DNA from 2 places in the Parageobacillus sp. VR-IP genome. Region 1 is predicted to be linked to the other one. Evidence: riboswitches for the same ligand, from Rfam matches in the RefSeq annotation. Region 1 holds a riboswitch; the other holds the start of a gene.
What was found. Region 1 has a riboswitch for cobalamin ahead of HT574_RS09620 (HoxN/HupN/NixA family nickel/cobalt transporter). Riboswitches for the same ligand answer to the same signal wherever they lie in the genome.

Region 1 (7,591 bases):
CAAATAATACTGCTTTCATTCATTTTCTTCCCCCTTATTCTCCGCAGGCAGGCACTTCGATTTTTGCCGCCTGCTTCGCTTCTTGATACACAAATCCGCCAACTTGTTTCACCCGTTGGAAAAACTTATGAAATCGTTCGTTCGGGTGCGCGCGTTCCTTATATTCTTGAATAATGCGGGTGACAACCGATACAATTTCACTAGGCGGAATTCTTTCAGCGACAAGTTGTCCAGGATGTGCGTTTCTTCCAACCGTTTTTCCTCCTAAAAATAAGTCGAATGCTCCTTTCCGATAGACGATTCCGATATCTTCCCGCACCGCTCCGTAACACGCCATGCCGCAGCCGTTTACACCGAGCTTCAATTCTTTCGGAAGCGCCATTCCCGCAAGCTGATCGTATAACTCTTCTGCGTATGGAATCGCGTCTTTTTTCTCACCGTCGCAAAAATCACAAACTTTCAACGTCAGTACATCCCCGACAGGGGCAACGGTCAGTCCCGCTTCTTTCAGTCTAGCGATGATACGGTCTGGATTAGAAGTAGGCACTTCCAGCTTCAAATAATGATCCGGGGTATACATCATTGTTCCGTCTTCACCGACGATGTCAGCTAGTACCATCATCTGTTTTGGCGTAAAATGTTTGTTCGCTACTCCCGGGCTAACCGCAATTTCGAAAATCGCCGGTGCAAACGAAGCGATGTCATCATGGCCAATCGCCAATTTTTGCAACGCTTCCTCCGCGATTTCTTTTACCGGTTTTGGTTTTGTTTGATCAAGCGCCCACGGCTCCGCTTCTTGGCGAAGCCGTTCGTGTGGTTTCAGCGGCTGTTCAGCGGCGCTTAACGTATATTTTCGCTGGTATCCGCGCGGTGTGATCATCAGTCCGTCGTATACAAACGTCGAAGAATTGCCGATAATAACGGTCGTTAACATTCCGATATCGTAATCGAGCATATGCTCTAAATCCGTCAATACGATATGTTGCCGCGCACGATAAGCGCTTTTCACTAATCCAACCGGAGTATTTGGCGAGCGATAACGCAAAAGAATACGCTGCGCTTCGACAATTTGCCGCGTGCGTCGTCCGCTTTTCGGATTATATAGAGCGATGACAAAATCGGCAGCGGCTGCCGCTTCGATCCGTTTTTCAATAAGCGACCAAGGCGTTAGGTGATCGCTTAAACTAATGGTGCACGCATCATGCATAATTGGAGCACCTAAAAGAGCGGCACATGAGTGAATGGCCGAAATGCCTGGGATGACTTCCACTTCGATATCGCTTTCTCGCGTCCAGCCTTTTTCGATGAGCACCTCATACACAAGCCCTGCCATTCCATACACGCCCGCGTCCCCGCTGGAAATGACGGCAACCGTTTTTCCGCGTTCCGCCCATTTCACCGCCTCTTGCGCACGGCTTACTTCTTCCGTCATTCCAGTGCAAATCACTTGTTTATTGCCAATTAAATCCGCAACTAGGTCAATGTACGTTTTATAACCGATAATAATATCGCTTTCTTCAATTGCTTCCCGCGCCCGCTTTGTCATATGTTCTTTGCTGCCTGGACCAAATCCGACGATTAATAATTTTCCTTTCATACTACGCTCCCCCTTTCCACGTTTCGACAATGATGGATATCCCTAACCATAAACTGTAAAAACTAGTGACAGTTCCAATAATCAAAAACACTTTTTCTCTCATTCTTGCTTTCATAAATCCCCAGGAAAGACAAAAAGTCATTCCAATCGTTGCGATCAATAAGCCTACGACAAATAAGCTAAGCTGTAGCGCCGCCATGCTCATATTTTCTTTCCCGGCTGCATGTGCTAAAATAGCCAGCTGCGTTGGGCTTTCCACCCCAATCCCATGAAGAATGCCAATAATAAACGCGCTGATCCAGCCGAAGCGCAAAAACGAAACAGCACTTTCTTTCTTTTTGTTTTTCTGAAAATATCGAGTCATTTTATCTATCAATTCGTATAACACCTTTATTCGGCTTTTAACCTCATTTTTATAGAAAAGCGAAAATAACATCATTCCTCCGAGAATAATAAGCGTACACCCAACCGTCGCCTCTAAAATACGGATGGTCGAAGAAGGAAGATGAAATCCAAGAAAAATAGCGATCAGTCCCATAAAAAACACTATAGACCCGTGACCAAACGCATACATAATCCCTAGCGATACTTGCCTTTTACGGTGCGCCTCGCTCCCAACCATATCAGCAATAGCAGCAACATGATCACTATCCATCCCATGACGAATTCCGAGAAAAACTGCCAGCATGACATATGTCACAAATTCCAATGTTACACCCCTCGCTTTGCCAATTTGTGCTTCTTTTTTGCAAAATAAAAAGCACCTCTATACGCAGAGGTGCAGAAAAATGCATACAAATATAGCCAAAAAGTATGCCATTCTCCCGCACGTCTACCTATAATCCCGTAGGTATCCGTCCGAACAAATAAGGCAGGTCTCCTGACTTAGGATCATCGCTTTGCTGCGCCTTCCCGAAGTTTCCTTCAGTGACATCATGCAACAAAGCTCCCCATCACAGTGGCGGGTACCGTGACGGATTTTCACCGTACTTCCCTTTTAAGCCTGTTCTCTGATGAGAAAGGCACCTTATTTGCTTGGCATATGATATCAATTTTTCATAGAACATTTCTGTTATTCATAGTAGTATAAATTTTCAAACGGCGTCAATCACTTTTTTTCAGCAAGTCCGTTTTTGCCAATACAATCCCGTCGCGATCCGCATATACATAGGCGCCTGGCTCCCAAAGAACACCGCCAAATTCAAGCGCGACATCCCGCTTTCCTTTTCCTTCTTTTTTGCTTTTCACGGGGCATGTACCGATCGCCATCACCCCAAGCGGCATATTGGCGATCTCTGCAGAATCGCGAATGCAGCCATGGATAATCACGCCCGCAAGTCCACGATCGCAGGCGATTTGCGCCAAACGATCTCCAAGCAGCGCGCAATTGCGTGAGCCTTTTCCGTCCACAACTAACACTGTTCCCGCAGGAACCGTTTCTAATGCCTCGCGGACGAGCACATTATCCTCCAATACATCAACTGTCGCAATCGGTCCGGAAAATTCCATTTTGCCGCCATATGATTGCATTGGCAGCTGGCAAACTTGCAATTCACCTAAAAATTCATCGCATAAATCTGCTGTTTTCACCATCATTCCCTCCTCGCTACGTCTTATATTTGACATATTTGTCGAAACTCCTTCTTTTTCCACAAAAAAACAGACAAGCGACATTGCTTGTCTGTTAGAGACTGGGCTAGCTGGATTCGAACCAGCGCATCACGGAGTCAAAGTCCGTTGCCTTACCGCTTGGCTATAGCCCAACGATCACTTTTTAACGTTTTCTTCGCAAGAGATTTTCCATTCCTATTATTTCCCGCATTTTTTTCTCTTTATACATGCCGGACAGCGATATGCAAAATATGCCACATATCACGAACGTAGTTCATGCAATAACATCTGCTGCTCCAACGTGCTTTCGGTGGTCAAATAATACACAAGCAATGACACTAAAAAAGGAATAGAGAGGTGGATGAAAAAATGTTTTGGCCATGAAAGGCATTGTTGCATTGCTTTTCTTTCTATTAGGAATTTGTTGTTAGCCGGGGAGAACGAGACTGGCTTGTTTTCTTGCCAATGCTTTGTTGTCAGGAGCGCTCAATGATGGCGGCCGGATCAGGGCACAGAATCCAAACAAGACCGAAGCTATAGAATAACACCCATGTCTTGCTTGTTTGCCTTTCTCCTTCCGAACATCCTTGTTGTCCTGTTGTTTCTTTTCTTGAGATAAAGCCGTTTTGCACTTCGCTTATCATCAATGTATGTCCCTCGATGTTTTGCAAAAAATAATGTCACCATTCAAGAACCGCTGCCCGCCTAGTTGATTCGTCGCAACCACCATACATGCTTCCCGGCATGGTATCATTCACGAAAATTTGCGCAGAAAATCCACAACTTTTGCACTACAAAGAATGGCAACATTTTCATTCACCATCGCTCTATCTTTTTGATTAATGCAATACCATGTAAAAAGGAGGGAAGTAGCCGTGAACAAAGCGACAATCGTGGCGATACCGCTTTTACTTGTGCTTCTTGCATCATACGCTTCTAATCTTTGGGCAGCGGATGATGTCAAGCAAAAGCCCTCTACTCGTCATCCAGCCAGTCAGCATATTACTGTCGTCGCCCATCGCGGCGCATCAGGCTACGCTCCAGAGCATACGCTATCCGCATACAAAAAAGCGCTGGAAATGAAAGCCGACTACATTGAACTGGACTTGCATATGACGAAAGACGGAGAGTTAGTCGCCATTCACGATGCCACACTGGCCAGAACGACCAATGTAGAACAAGTTTATCCGAATCGTGCTCCTTGGAGAGTAAGGGATTTTACGCTGGCGGAAATAAAGCGACTTGATGCTGGCACATGGTTCAATAAAATGTTCCCGCAATATGCTAACAAGCAGTATAGAAAGGAAAAAATTCCTACTCTCCAAGAAGTAATCGATTGGCTTGCGCAATGCAGGTCGAAAACAGCTCTGTACATTGAAACAAAAGATCCAAACATTTATCTTGGCATGGAAGAAAAACTAGTCGGCATTTTAAAAAAGAACAGATACTTGCAAAAAAGTAAAGTCATTTTCCAATCGTTCAGCGAAGCAAGCTTACGCAAATTACAGAAAATAGTCCCTCACGATATTCCGCTCATTCAGCTATATAGCCCTGCCATGCTCAAGGGCCAAAACCTTGATGACGTACTGGATCGAGCCACCGAATATGCTGAAGGAGTTGCACCAGATCAATCGCTCGTTACTCTAGAATTTGTGCAAAAGGCACATAAACGCCATCTCGTTGTTTATCCATACACTGTCAATACGAAAGAGGAGATGCTAAAACAATTATCGTTAGGAGTGGATGGAATGTTTACGGATTACCCTGATCAATTAGTAGAACTGAACAAGAAAAAGTTCACCGCAAAATCGCTGGTGCCGATCTTCTAAAATGATGCGGTTTTCCATGTTCATTGAAGCAAGCCGCCGATGATAGGCGGCTTGCTTTTTTGTATGCAAAAAGCTGCTGTCCTACACCTCTGCATACCCGTTTTTTGTTCATTGACAAAATATCTTTTTTTTCGTATTATTAGTAAAATTATCTTCCTCTACAATCCAAGGTTGATAGGGAGGATCATCATGTGGAACATTCGTCCGGCCACGCCAAACGATGCGGAAGGGATTTTATTCCATACAAAAACGATATTAGAAACAAGTCCATTTATGCTGACGACTCCAGATGAATTTATGATGACAGTCGAACGCCAGCGGCAATGGATTATTGATCAGCAACAATCAGGAAACTTGATTTTAGTAGCGGAAGAAAACAGGAAAATCATCGGTTTACTGAACACGCAGAGGGGAAAGAAACAACGGCTTCGTCACATCGTCTCATTCGGCATCAGCCTTCAAGAAGCGTACTGCAATCAAAGCATTGGTTCTCAGCTTATTCAGCATATGATCGAGTGGGCCAAAAAGGAAGGGATTGAAAAAATCACCTTGAACGTCATGGCCTCGAACGAGCGAGCCATTCATGTATATAAAAAATTTGGATTTCAACAAGAAGGCTATCTCCGCCGCCAACTAAAATTGGAAGACGGCACCTATGTGGACGATATCATCATGTCCTTATTTCTGTAGGCGTGTTTGGACAACATAGAGAATTACGACAAAACCAATCACGCAAATGACGATAAGGTAAGAAAGGATTTAATCTATCTTCCTTCAACTCTTCCGCCGCCACGTGCTGCGTCGGCGGTGTTCCTTTTCCAAACGCTTCGATGTCAGGCTTGGAGAGCGACAACGGTTTTGTCAGCGAGCAAATTCCTGTGACCCAATCCGTATCGTCATACGCATAAACGAGATACTCTTTTCCGGCTTCAAACGGATACCCGCAAGCTGCCTCGCTAAAGCCGGTGTACACGACAACATGTGTTTCGTTTACCCCTTTCCACGTGCGATCGACCGAAAAAATAACCACACGTTATGAAACCCGCTCTCCGATTTCCGGTTCTTTCCGCGTTGTTTCATAAATACGAACGACCTTCCCGGAAAACACCGCATCACTTTTCGTAAACTCTTCCGACGGAGAACGAGGTGGAACGCACGAACACGCATATGTCCGCGCTCCCCCATACAGGCAAAAAAGGACAGCAATACCAAGCAGCCACCACCAGCATCGTTTCATTAAACCACCCTTTTTCTTCATTAGTCGCAGCCAAAGGGCAGTTGGTTACAATTCGGCACCTTTAGCGAGTTCCTCCAGCCGCTTTAACGCTTCCTCCTTATCGAAAGAACTGTACCAGCGATCATTGTGCACATCTAAAATACGGTAATGCTTGCTGATGAGGTTTTGCTGGAGGCGAAACGGCCCCATCCGCTTAATTTCTCTCCACCATACTTTTCCGCCGAGCGTCTTTCCTTTCGGTACATCGATTTCTTCATGGGCGATCGTTTCAATCACTTCAAGCGGGCTATCGCCAAGCACCGATTCGATAATTTCGCTATCACGGAATAGCGCGCATAACGCGACGACTTGCGTCCAGCTTGCCTGTATCCGCTCTTTTTCAATTTGCACGAGCGTTTTTTTCGAAATCCCCAGCACTTCCGCCATCTTATCTTGTGTATACCCTTTTTCGTCGCGAATTAACTTCATTTTGCTGGAGAGAAGATCGATTACTTCTTGTTTATCCATTATTCTCCCTTCTTTTGTTTACATAATATAATTACTGTTACTTTAATATTTCCCTTGCAAAAGTAATCGTACAATTTTTGGCTTTATTCGTAAATATCCTAATTGCCATTTTCTCGTTTTATCAATTATAATGGCAAAAAATACGAAGGGGGAAACGAACTTGCTGCAAATCGTACAATACAAAAATGGACCGTTCTTGCTTTCCACCGATCCAGCGCTTGTGCAAATCGACCGCGTCTGTGAATTTCTCGCCCGCTCCTATTGGGCGAATACGAGAGACCGCGCGACGATTATAAAGTCGCTCGAACATTCCTTATGCTTTTCCTTGTTCCACGAACAGATGCAAATCGGATTAGCGCGGGTCATTACCGACGGAGCGACCTTTGCCTATTTGTGCGATGTCTTTATTGATGAGGAATTTCGAGGGCAAGGGCTTGGGAAATGGCTCGTGGAATGTGTGTTGCAGCATCCTGATATCGCTGCGGTAAGACGCATTTTATTAGTGACAAAAGATGCGCATGGCTTGTATCGGCAGTTTGGATTTCAGCCGCCAATGCAGCCCGAGCGGCTAATGGAAAAGATCAACCCGCAGGCATGAGGCAATCGTATAAATTCTACGGCATGAGCGTCATATTCCTGACTCATGCCGTAATCTTTTCATTTTTGATAGTGCAGTTGCTTATTGAAAGAAAATGCTAAGCATTGGAAACCGGACTCACGTTTCCAATATAAGCAAACGAGAAGCTGGTCATATGATCGCACCTTCTCTATAAAGAAGGAGGTGCATAATAAGGGGAAAGATTATTTTTT
Region 2 (7,591 bases), on a different contig from region 1:
AGGCGCCAATTATGGCGAAGTTGTTCGAAGGAACCGTGACTATAGATGTGCCGGCATCAGTGCTTCATATCCATCCGAACGTCACGGTGATTGCCGATCAAGAAGCATTGTCGCTTGTGCCGGATGAAAAACGAAAGGTGCATGCAAAATGATTAACAAAAGCTCGCCACTTCCGATCTATTACCAGCTGGAACAAGGAATTAAAGAAATGATCGAAAAAGGGCAGCTTAAGCCGGGGGAAATGATTCCATCCGAGCGCGAACTGGCAGAAACCTACAACATTAGCCGAATGACCGTCCGCCAAGCGATCAATAACTTAGTGAATGATGGATATTTAGTCAGAAAACGGGGCAAAGGAACGTTTGTCGCCGCGATGAAAATCGAACAGCCGCTGAAAGGATTGACGAGCTTTTCCGAAGATATGCGCGCACGCGGCATGGAACCGGGAACAACCGTGTTGGCCTTCAACATTGTTCCTGCCAGCACGTCGTTAGCGCAGCTGCTCGATGTTCGCGAAGGAGCGGATCTTTACGAAATTCGCCGCATCCGTCTTGCTGATCAGCTGCCAATGGCGCTCGAAACATTATATATTCCATGTACGCTCGTTCCTCATTTAACCCGCGAAATTGTAAATGGTTCCGTTTATGATTTTATTGAAAAAGAATTGGGGTTAACCATTCAATCGGGCGTGCAGGTAATTGAGGCTTCTGTCGCCCGCAAGATGGAGGCGGAGCTGTTGCAAGTGAAAGAAGGAGCGCCGGTGCTTCTTATGCAGCGCAGAAGTTATTTAAATAACGGCCGGCCGCTAGAAGTCGTCAAATCGGTTTACCGCGGTGACCGCTACAAATTGACGATTGAGATGGAACGTTCAAAATAAAAAGAGGGGGATTTTCAATGTTGGGATTTTTACAGAGGCTTGGAAAAGCGTTTATGCTTCCGGTTGCCGTCCTGCCGGCAGCGGGGTTATTGCTTCGTTTAGGACAGCCGGATTTATTGGATATTCCGTTTATCGCCGCGACGGGGGATGCTGTTTTTTCGAACTTGCCTCTTATTTTTGCGATCGGGGTTGCCGTTGGCTTTGCCAGAGACGGAAACGGCGCGGCGGCGCTGGCCGGGGCGATCGGCTACTTTGTGTTGACAAAAGGGGCCACTGCCATTGACAAAGATATTAATATGTCCGTATTAGGCGGAATCATTTCCGGTGTGATTGCCGGATTGCTGTATAACCGCTACCATAATATTAAGTTACCGGATTGGCTTGGATTTTTTGGGGGCAAGCGGTTCGTCCCAATTGTGACCTCGTTTGTCATGCTCATATTGGCACTGATCTTTGGATATGTATGGCCGCCAATTCAGGACGGCATTAACGCGATCGGCAAATGGATCGTCGGTGCCGGAGCGCTTGGGGTAGGCGTTTTCGGCTTCTTGAACCGATTGCTCATTCCGGTTGGCTTGCATCACGTCTTAAATAGCTTCGTATGGTTTGTGTTTGGCGAGTACAATGGAAAAACAGGGGATTTATGGCGGTTCTTCGCGGGGGATCCAGATGCCGGAATTTTCATGGCGGGATTTTTCCCGATTATGATGTTTGGTCTTCCAGCCGCAGCATTCGCAATGATTGCCGCAGCAAAAAAAGAGCGGCGCAAAGAAGTATCCGGTGCGCTCATCAGCGTGGCGCTGACTGCCTTTTTAACGGGAATTACCGAACCGATTGAGTTTTTGTTTATGTTTTTATCGCCATTGCTTTATGTCGTTCACGCTGTATTAACAGGTCTTTCGTTGGCGATCGCGACGATGCTGGGCGTCCACCACGGATTTACGTTTTCTGCCGGTGCGATTGACTTTTTCTTAAACTATGGAATTGCGCAAAAACCGTATCTATTAATCGTGCAAGGAATTATCTATGCCGCTGTTTATTTCGTTGTGTTCTATTTCTTGATTGTCAAATTAGATTTAAAAACGCCTGGCCGTGAGGAAATTGAAGGCGAATTCACGGAAAGCGGCGCAGCGGCATGGGGCGGCTACAAAGATGTTGCGGTGAAGTATATGGAAGCGCTGGGCGGTAAAGATAACCTCATCCAGATCGACAACTGTGTGACCCGCCTGCGCTTAAAAGTAAAAGACATGTCGAAAGTCAATGAGGACGAACTGAAACGTTTAGGAGCAAAAGGCGTCATCCGTCTCAATCAAACAGATGTGCAGGTCGTTGTCGGCACGGATGTCGAGTTTGTCGCCAGCGAGCTGAAAAAGCTATAACCGAGAGGAAAGCGTTCCAGCTCTTTTCGTTAGCGGAGGAGGGCTGGAATGTCTATTTTTATAGATATATATAGATCAAGGAGGAGTTTGCTAATGAAGCGGTTGCTAGACTGCAGCGCATCGGATTTTTGCCGTATGAACGGAAAAGAGCTGAAACAATCGATTCAGGCAGCGGAAGGAAGAACGATCGTCGCGGAAGTAATCGGCTCCGTTGCCCCGCTTTATCCGGCGGTGACGAATGCGGAATTGGCCGCGGCGTTTGGCGCGGATTTAATTCTATTGAACATGTTTGATGTATTCCGGCCGCTGGTAAACGGGTCGGATACGAAGGAGCCGCATCAAATGGTGAAGCGTCTGAAGCAGTTAACGGGGCGTCCAATTGGCGTCAATTTGGAGCCTGTTGACCCGAACGCGAGGCAGCTAGAGAGTCTTGCTTCTCTTCCAAAAGGAAGGATGGCAACAGAAGAATCACTGCAAGAAGCAAAACGTCTAGGTTTTGATTTTATCTGCCTAACCGGAAATCCGAAAACAGGCGTGACAAATAATGAAATTATCCGCGCGATCGAAACAGCCCGTGCTGTTTTTGGCCAAGACGGTCTCATTATCGCCGGGAAAATGCACGCAGCTGGCGTGGCCGGCGAAACAGTAAGCGGCATTATATCGGAAGACGTGGTGCTGCGCTTCGTTCAAGCGGGGGCCGATGTTGTCCTTATGCCGGCGCCGGGCACCGTGCCTGGTGTAACTCCCGAAAAAATAGCGAGCCTCGTCCGCGCTGCCCATGAACATGGGGCGCTGGCGATGCTGACGATCGGCACGAGTCAGGAAGGGGCTGACGAGGATACAATCCGTCAAATCGCGCTCGCAAGCAAAATGGCCGGCGCTGATCTGTACCATATCGGCGACGCTGGCTACCACGGTATCGCCATTCCGGAAAACATTATGACATATTCGATTGCCATCCGCGGCAAGCGTCATACATATATTCGTATGGCGAGATCGCCGCTGCGGTAAAATGAACGACATTTTTATGCCATAAATTGAAACTTGCTGTCCTGTGGTTACGTATATTTTAACTGAAGGAGATAGAAAAGGGAGAATCACATGTTTTCCCAGCCCTCAACTTGTTCCGTGTGTGGGAAGCCGATTGAGAAAAATGAACCGATCTATGTGCGCATGAGGTTACCCGTCGTACAGAGGGATGATAGAAATTAAGGCTTTCCTTCAGCAAGAAGGGGCCATTATTTGCGAGGGATGTTTCCCGCAAAAAATAAAAAAGAATAATCGTAAAAAACGAGAGGAGTTGCGCTATGTTTGGAAAAGTCGCCGCTGATGTGCTTGGATTAAGTGATATCGGCTCGGTCATTAAGCCGGAAAACTACGATAAAGTTGATGCCGATGATTACGTAATGCATGAAGATGGGGAAAAGATTTATTTCTTAATTAAATCGAAATCAGATGAGTATTGTTTTACGAATAAAGCGCTTATTCATTTGGATGGCACGAGCGCAACCAGCAAGAAACGCGTATTGCGCCGCTATGATTATTACAAGCATCCGATTTCCGACGTGTCGCTCGAAACAGCGGGAACCGTTGATCTAGACGTGGAGATTAAATTTAAAATCGGTGCCCATGTCTATTCGATTGACGTTCATAAAAAGTATTTAGAAGAACTAAAAGATTTATATAAATCGCTGCTCGCCATCGCCGAGCTTTGTCATGAAAACGAAACGAAGCTGGAGTACGCGCACAAAAGTTTGGAATTGACCGCGAATGTATTCGGGCGCGTAAAAAGTGACACAAATAATTTCCTGGCTGATTTCAAAGCAGTGAATGAACTCGCGTTTCAATGGCTCGTTGACGCGAAGACAAAATATACGGTAAAAGACTTCGGTTTTGTGTTTGAACGGTATATTAATCATTGAATGGTTTCTTTGTCCCCCGCCATCGGCGGGATTTTTACATACCTTGAATTCCATGAAACTTTCATTTTTTTATTGCCAAAGTTTTTCTTATCCTTTAATATTATAACTGTCAATTGTTCGACAATTTTATACATTCGCAGCAAGGTGCCAATGGAGCGATTCGCTCCGCACGGCTTAATAGGGAATCTGGTGAAAGTCCAGAACTGTCCCCGCAACTGTAAATGCGGACGAAATGAAATCGCCACTGTACGGTATGATGGCATGCGCCGTTTGCCGTATGGGAAGGTTCAGAGTAGGATGAAGCATGAGTCAGTAGACCTGCCTTGCCTGCTTATGCGTTTCCTAATCTTCGGGGGGTGAGAGTAGGAAACGGCAACGGTGGCTGCCTTTATGCATACATATTGCCGTTTCTTGCTCATTCCCATTCGGAATGAGTTTTTTTATTTCTGTAAAAAGGGGGAACAGCAATGAGAAAGTGGAAACAGTACATCGCGCTGCTTGTCGTCGTCCTGACATTCGGCCTATTGTTCGGATGCAGCGGGGCGAACGAAAGCAAAGCGCCTGCGAACAAAGAAGCAACAAAAACGGAACAATCACAAGCCGCGTTTCCGGTAACGGTGAAAGATGGATTAGGGGAAGAAGTGACGATTAAGTCAGAACCGAAAAAAATCGTTTCCTTAATTCCAAGCAACACGGAAATTGCCTATGCGTTGGGATTAGGCGACAAAATCGTTGGTGTCAGCGATTTTGACAACTATCCGGAAGATGTGAAAAAGAAAGAAAAAATCGGCGGCATGGATTTCAACATTGAAAAAATTATTTCGTTGAAACCGGATTTAGTTCTCGCTCATGCGTCAGGCGCGCACAACTCAAAAGACGGACTCAAGCAGCTGAAAGATGCAGGCATTACGGTGCTAGTAGTCAATGATGCGAAATCGTTTGCTGATGTATACCATTCGATCGAATTGATTGGCAAGGCAACTGGAACTGCCGGCAAAGCGCAAGAAATTATCAACAATATGAAAACGAAACTGGAAGAAATAAAAGAAAAGGCAAAACAAATTAAACCGGAAGAGCAAATGAAAGTATGGGTGGAAGTATCGCCGCCGCCGCAAATTTATACGGCTGGAAAAGGAACGTTTATAGATGAGATGATTCAGGACATTTCGGCGAAAAACGTTGCCGGCGGCCTGGAAGGATGGCCGATGGTGACGGAAGAAAAAGTGGTGGCATACAAACCGGATGTGATTGTTACTACCTACGGCGGAGCGAAACAGGTGTTAGAACGCGCGTCGTGGAAAGATGTTCCAGCGGTGAAAAATAAGCGGGTATATGATGTCAATACCGATTTAGTCAGCCGTCCGGGCCCGCGTCTTGTTGAAGGAGTAGAGGAACTTGCAAAAGTCATTTACCCGGAAATCTTTAAGTAATGTATCGATGTATATCATTGCTGTAACGGTTGCGGCGGTCTCGCTTTTATTAGGGATATCGATAGGTTCGTTATCGATTCCCTTTTCTACTATTATCAAGATTCTTTTTTCGGCCTGGCTTGGATTGCCGCTGTCCGGCGGCGATGCTCCCGATGATCTTGTGCAAATCGTGATGATGATCCGCCTTCCGCGCGTGGTGCTCGCGTTTCTCGTTGGTGCGTCGTTGGCGGTCGCGGGCGCGGCGTTTCAAGGGCTGTTAAAAAATGCGCTTGCCGATCCGTATACGCTCGGCGTGTCATCCGGCGCTTCCGTCGGTGCGGTGCTCGTCATTTTTTTCGGTATTCAACTGCCGCTCTTTGGTACGTTTACTTTGCCGATCGTCAGCATTTTATTTGGTCTGGCGACGCTCGCGCTTGTGCTTTTATTTACAAGGGCCGTGGAACGGCAAATGTCGGTGGAGACGATCATTTTGGCCGGGATTATATTTGGAGCGTTTTTCAGCGCCCTTATCTCTTTGATGATTGCGCTGACCGGGGAAGAATTGCGGCAAATTATTGCCTGGCTGATGGGAAGCGTCGCGATGCGGGGCTGGAAATATACGGTGCTTCTCCTTCCATTTTTTCTGCTCGGAGTCGTCTTGCTTCTTCTGAATGCGCGCGAGCTTAATGCGTTTGCCTTTGGCGAAGCGGCGGCGCTCCATGTCGGGGTGAACGTGATGCGCCGCAAAATCATGATTTTAACGGGGGCTTCGTTATTGACAGGGGCGGCTGTATCGGTGTCGGGGACGATCGGATTTGTCGGGCTCGTCGTTCCCCATATGGTCCGCCTTGTCTGTGGTCCGAACCACCGTTTGTTGTTGCCGTTGTCTTTGCTATACGGCGGGGCATTTCTCGTGCTTGCCGATTTGCTGGCGCGCACGATCATTTCGCCGCGCGAATTGCCGATTGGTGTCATTACTTCCTTGATTGGCGCTCCGCTGTTTGCGTTGTTATTTTTCCGAAGAATGAAAAGAAAGATGTGATCGATGTGCTGGAAGTAAACAACGTGTCTTACCGCTATCAGCGTAAACAAGTGCTTCATGATATCACCTTTACGGTAGAAAAAGGGGAAATATTTGGCATTTTAGGGCCAAATGGCAGCGGGAAAACGACATTGTTAAAGCTATTAAGCAAAGAGCTGTCTGTGCAAAGCGGCAGTATCACCGTGAACGGGCGGCCGCTCCCTTCTTTTTCGCATAAAGAGTGGGCTCGTTTTGCCGCGGTGCTTCCGCAAACGATCGATGTGGCGTTTGGCTATACGGTCAAAGAAACGGTGGAGCTCGGGCGGTACGCCCATCAGCATCGTTTATTTCCGATGTGGACGGAGGAAGATGAGCAGGCGGTCGATGCGGCGATTCATGAAGTCGGCCTCGCCGAAAAAGCGGAAGAGAGCATCGAGCGCTTAAGCGGAGGAGAGCGCCAGCGCGCCTATTTAGCGCGGGCGCTGGCGCAAAATCCTGAACTGCTGCTGCTCGATGAGCCGACGAATCATATGGATATTACCCAGCAGCTCCATCTATTAAATCAGCTTGTTCGTTCGGCAAAAGAGAAAAAACTGACCGTGATTGCCATTTTTCATGATATGAATATCGCCAGTTTATATTGCGACAGGCTTTTAATGCTAAAAGAGGGGAAGGCGGTTGCGCTTGGCACGCCGGAAGAGCTGATGGAGCCGGCGCTTCTCCATTCCGTGTTTCAATCTCCGGTAAACAAACAGGCACATCCGACCGTTTCCAAGCCACTGCTGGCCTTTTTGCCAGAAAGAGGATTGTCGGCCATCGAACAGCGGGGGCTGCCTGAACTCCTTACATGGACAACGATGGACGACTGCATCGCCATCACTGCGGCGGAGCCGCTCAAAGTGCTGTCTTCCGCGCTTGTTGGCTCTGGGTTTCAATGGGCGACCCATTTTGTCAACCGGCAAGTTTCCAAAGACTATAACCGT

Region 2: it holds a riboswitch for cobalamin, as region 1 does, so the genes downstream of both, HT574_RS14200 (ABC transporter substrate-binding protein) here and HT574_RS09620 (HoxN/HupN/NixA family nickel/cobalt transporter) in region 1, are expected to answer to the same signal.

The regions. Positions count from the first base shown of each region.
Region 1 is NZ_JABVYQ010000003.1:323,457-331,047, reverse strand. Features, by position in the region: gene HT574_RS09630 (sirohydrochlorin chelatase) at 1-19, opposite strand, end outside; gene cobJ (precorrin-3B C(17)-methyltransferase) at 35-1,597, opposite strand; gene HT574_RS09620 (HoxN/HupN/NixA family nickel/cobalt transporter) at 1,599-2,297, opposite strand; cobalamin riboswitch at 2,451-2,642, opposite strand; gene rraA (ribonuclease E activity regulator RraA) at 2,702-3,187, opposite strand; tRNA gene HT574_RS09610 (tRNA-Gln) at 3,289-3,360, opposite strand; gene HT574_RS09605 (hypothetical protein) at 3,685-3,855, opposite strand; gene HT574_RS09600 (glycerophosphodiester phosphodiesterase) at 4,084-5,037, shown strand; gene HT574_RS09595 (GNAT family N-acetyltransferase) at 5,227-5,727, shown strand; gene HT574_RS09590 (hypothetical protein) at 5,708-6,067, opposite strand; gene HT574_RS09585 (hypothetical protein) at 6,071-6,274, opposite strand; gene HT574_RS09580 (helix-turn-helix transcriptional regulator) at 6,320-6,781, opposite strand; gene HT574_RS09575 (GNAT family N-acetyltransferase) at 6,942-7,379, shown strand; gene HT574_RS09570 (DNA topoisomerase III) at 7,583-7,591, opposite strand, start outside.
Region 2 is NZ_JABVYQ010000005.1:220,073-227,663, forward strand. Features, by position in the region: gene nagB (glucosamine-6-phosphate deaminase) at 1-152, shown strand, start outside; gene HT574_RS14180 (GntR family transcriptional regulator) at 149-877, shown strand; gene nagE (N-acetylglucosamine-specific PTS transporter subunit IIBC) at 895-2,256, shown strand; gene HT574_RS14190 (DUF7916 family protein) at 2,350-3,267, shown strand; gene HT574_RS14195 (PH domain-containing protein) at 3,564-4,178, shown strand; cobalamin riboswitch at 4,305-4,518, shown strand; gene HT574_RS14200 (ABC transporter substrate-binding protein) at 4,646-5,608, shown strand; gene HT574_RS14205 (FecCD family ABC transporter permease) at 5,574-6,629, shown strand; gene HT574_RS14210 (adenosylcobinamide amidohydrolase) at 6,629-7,591, shown strand, end outside.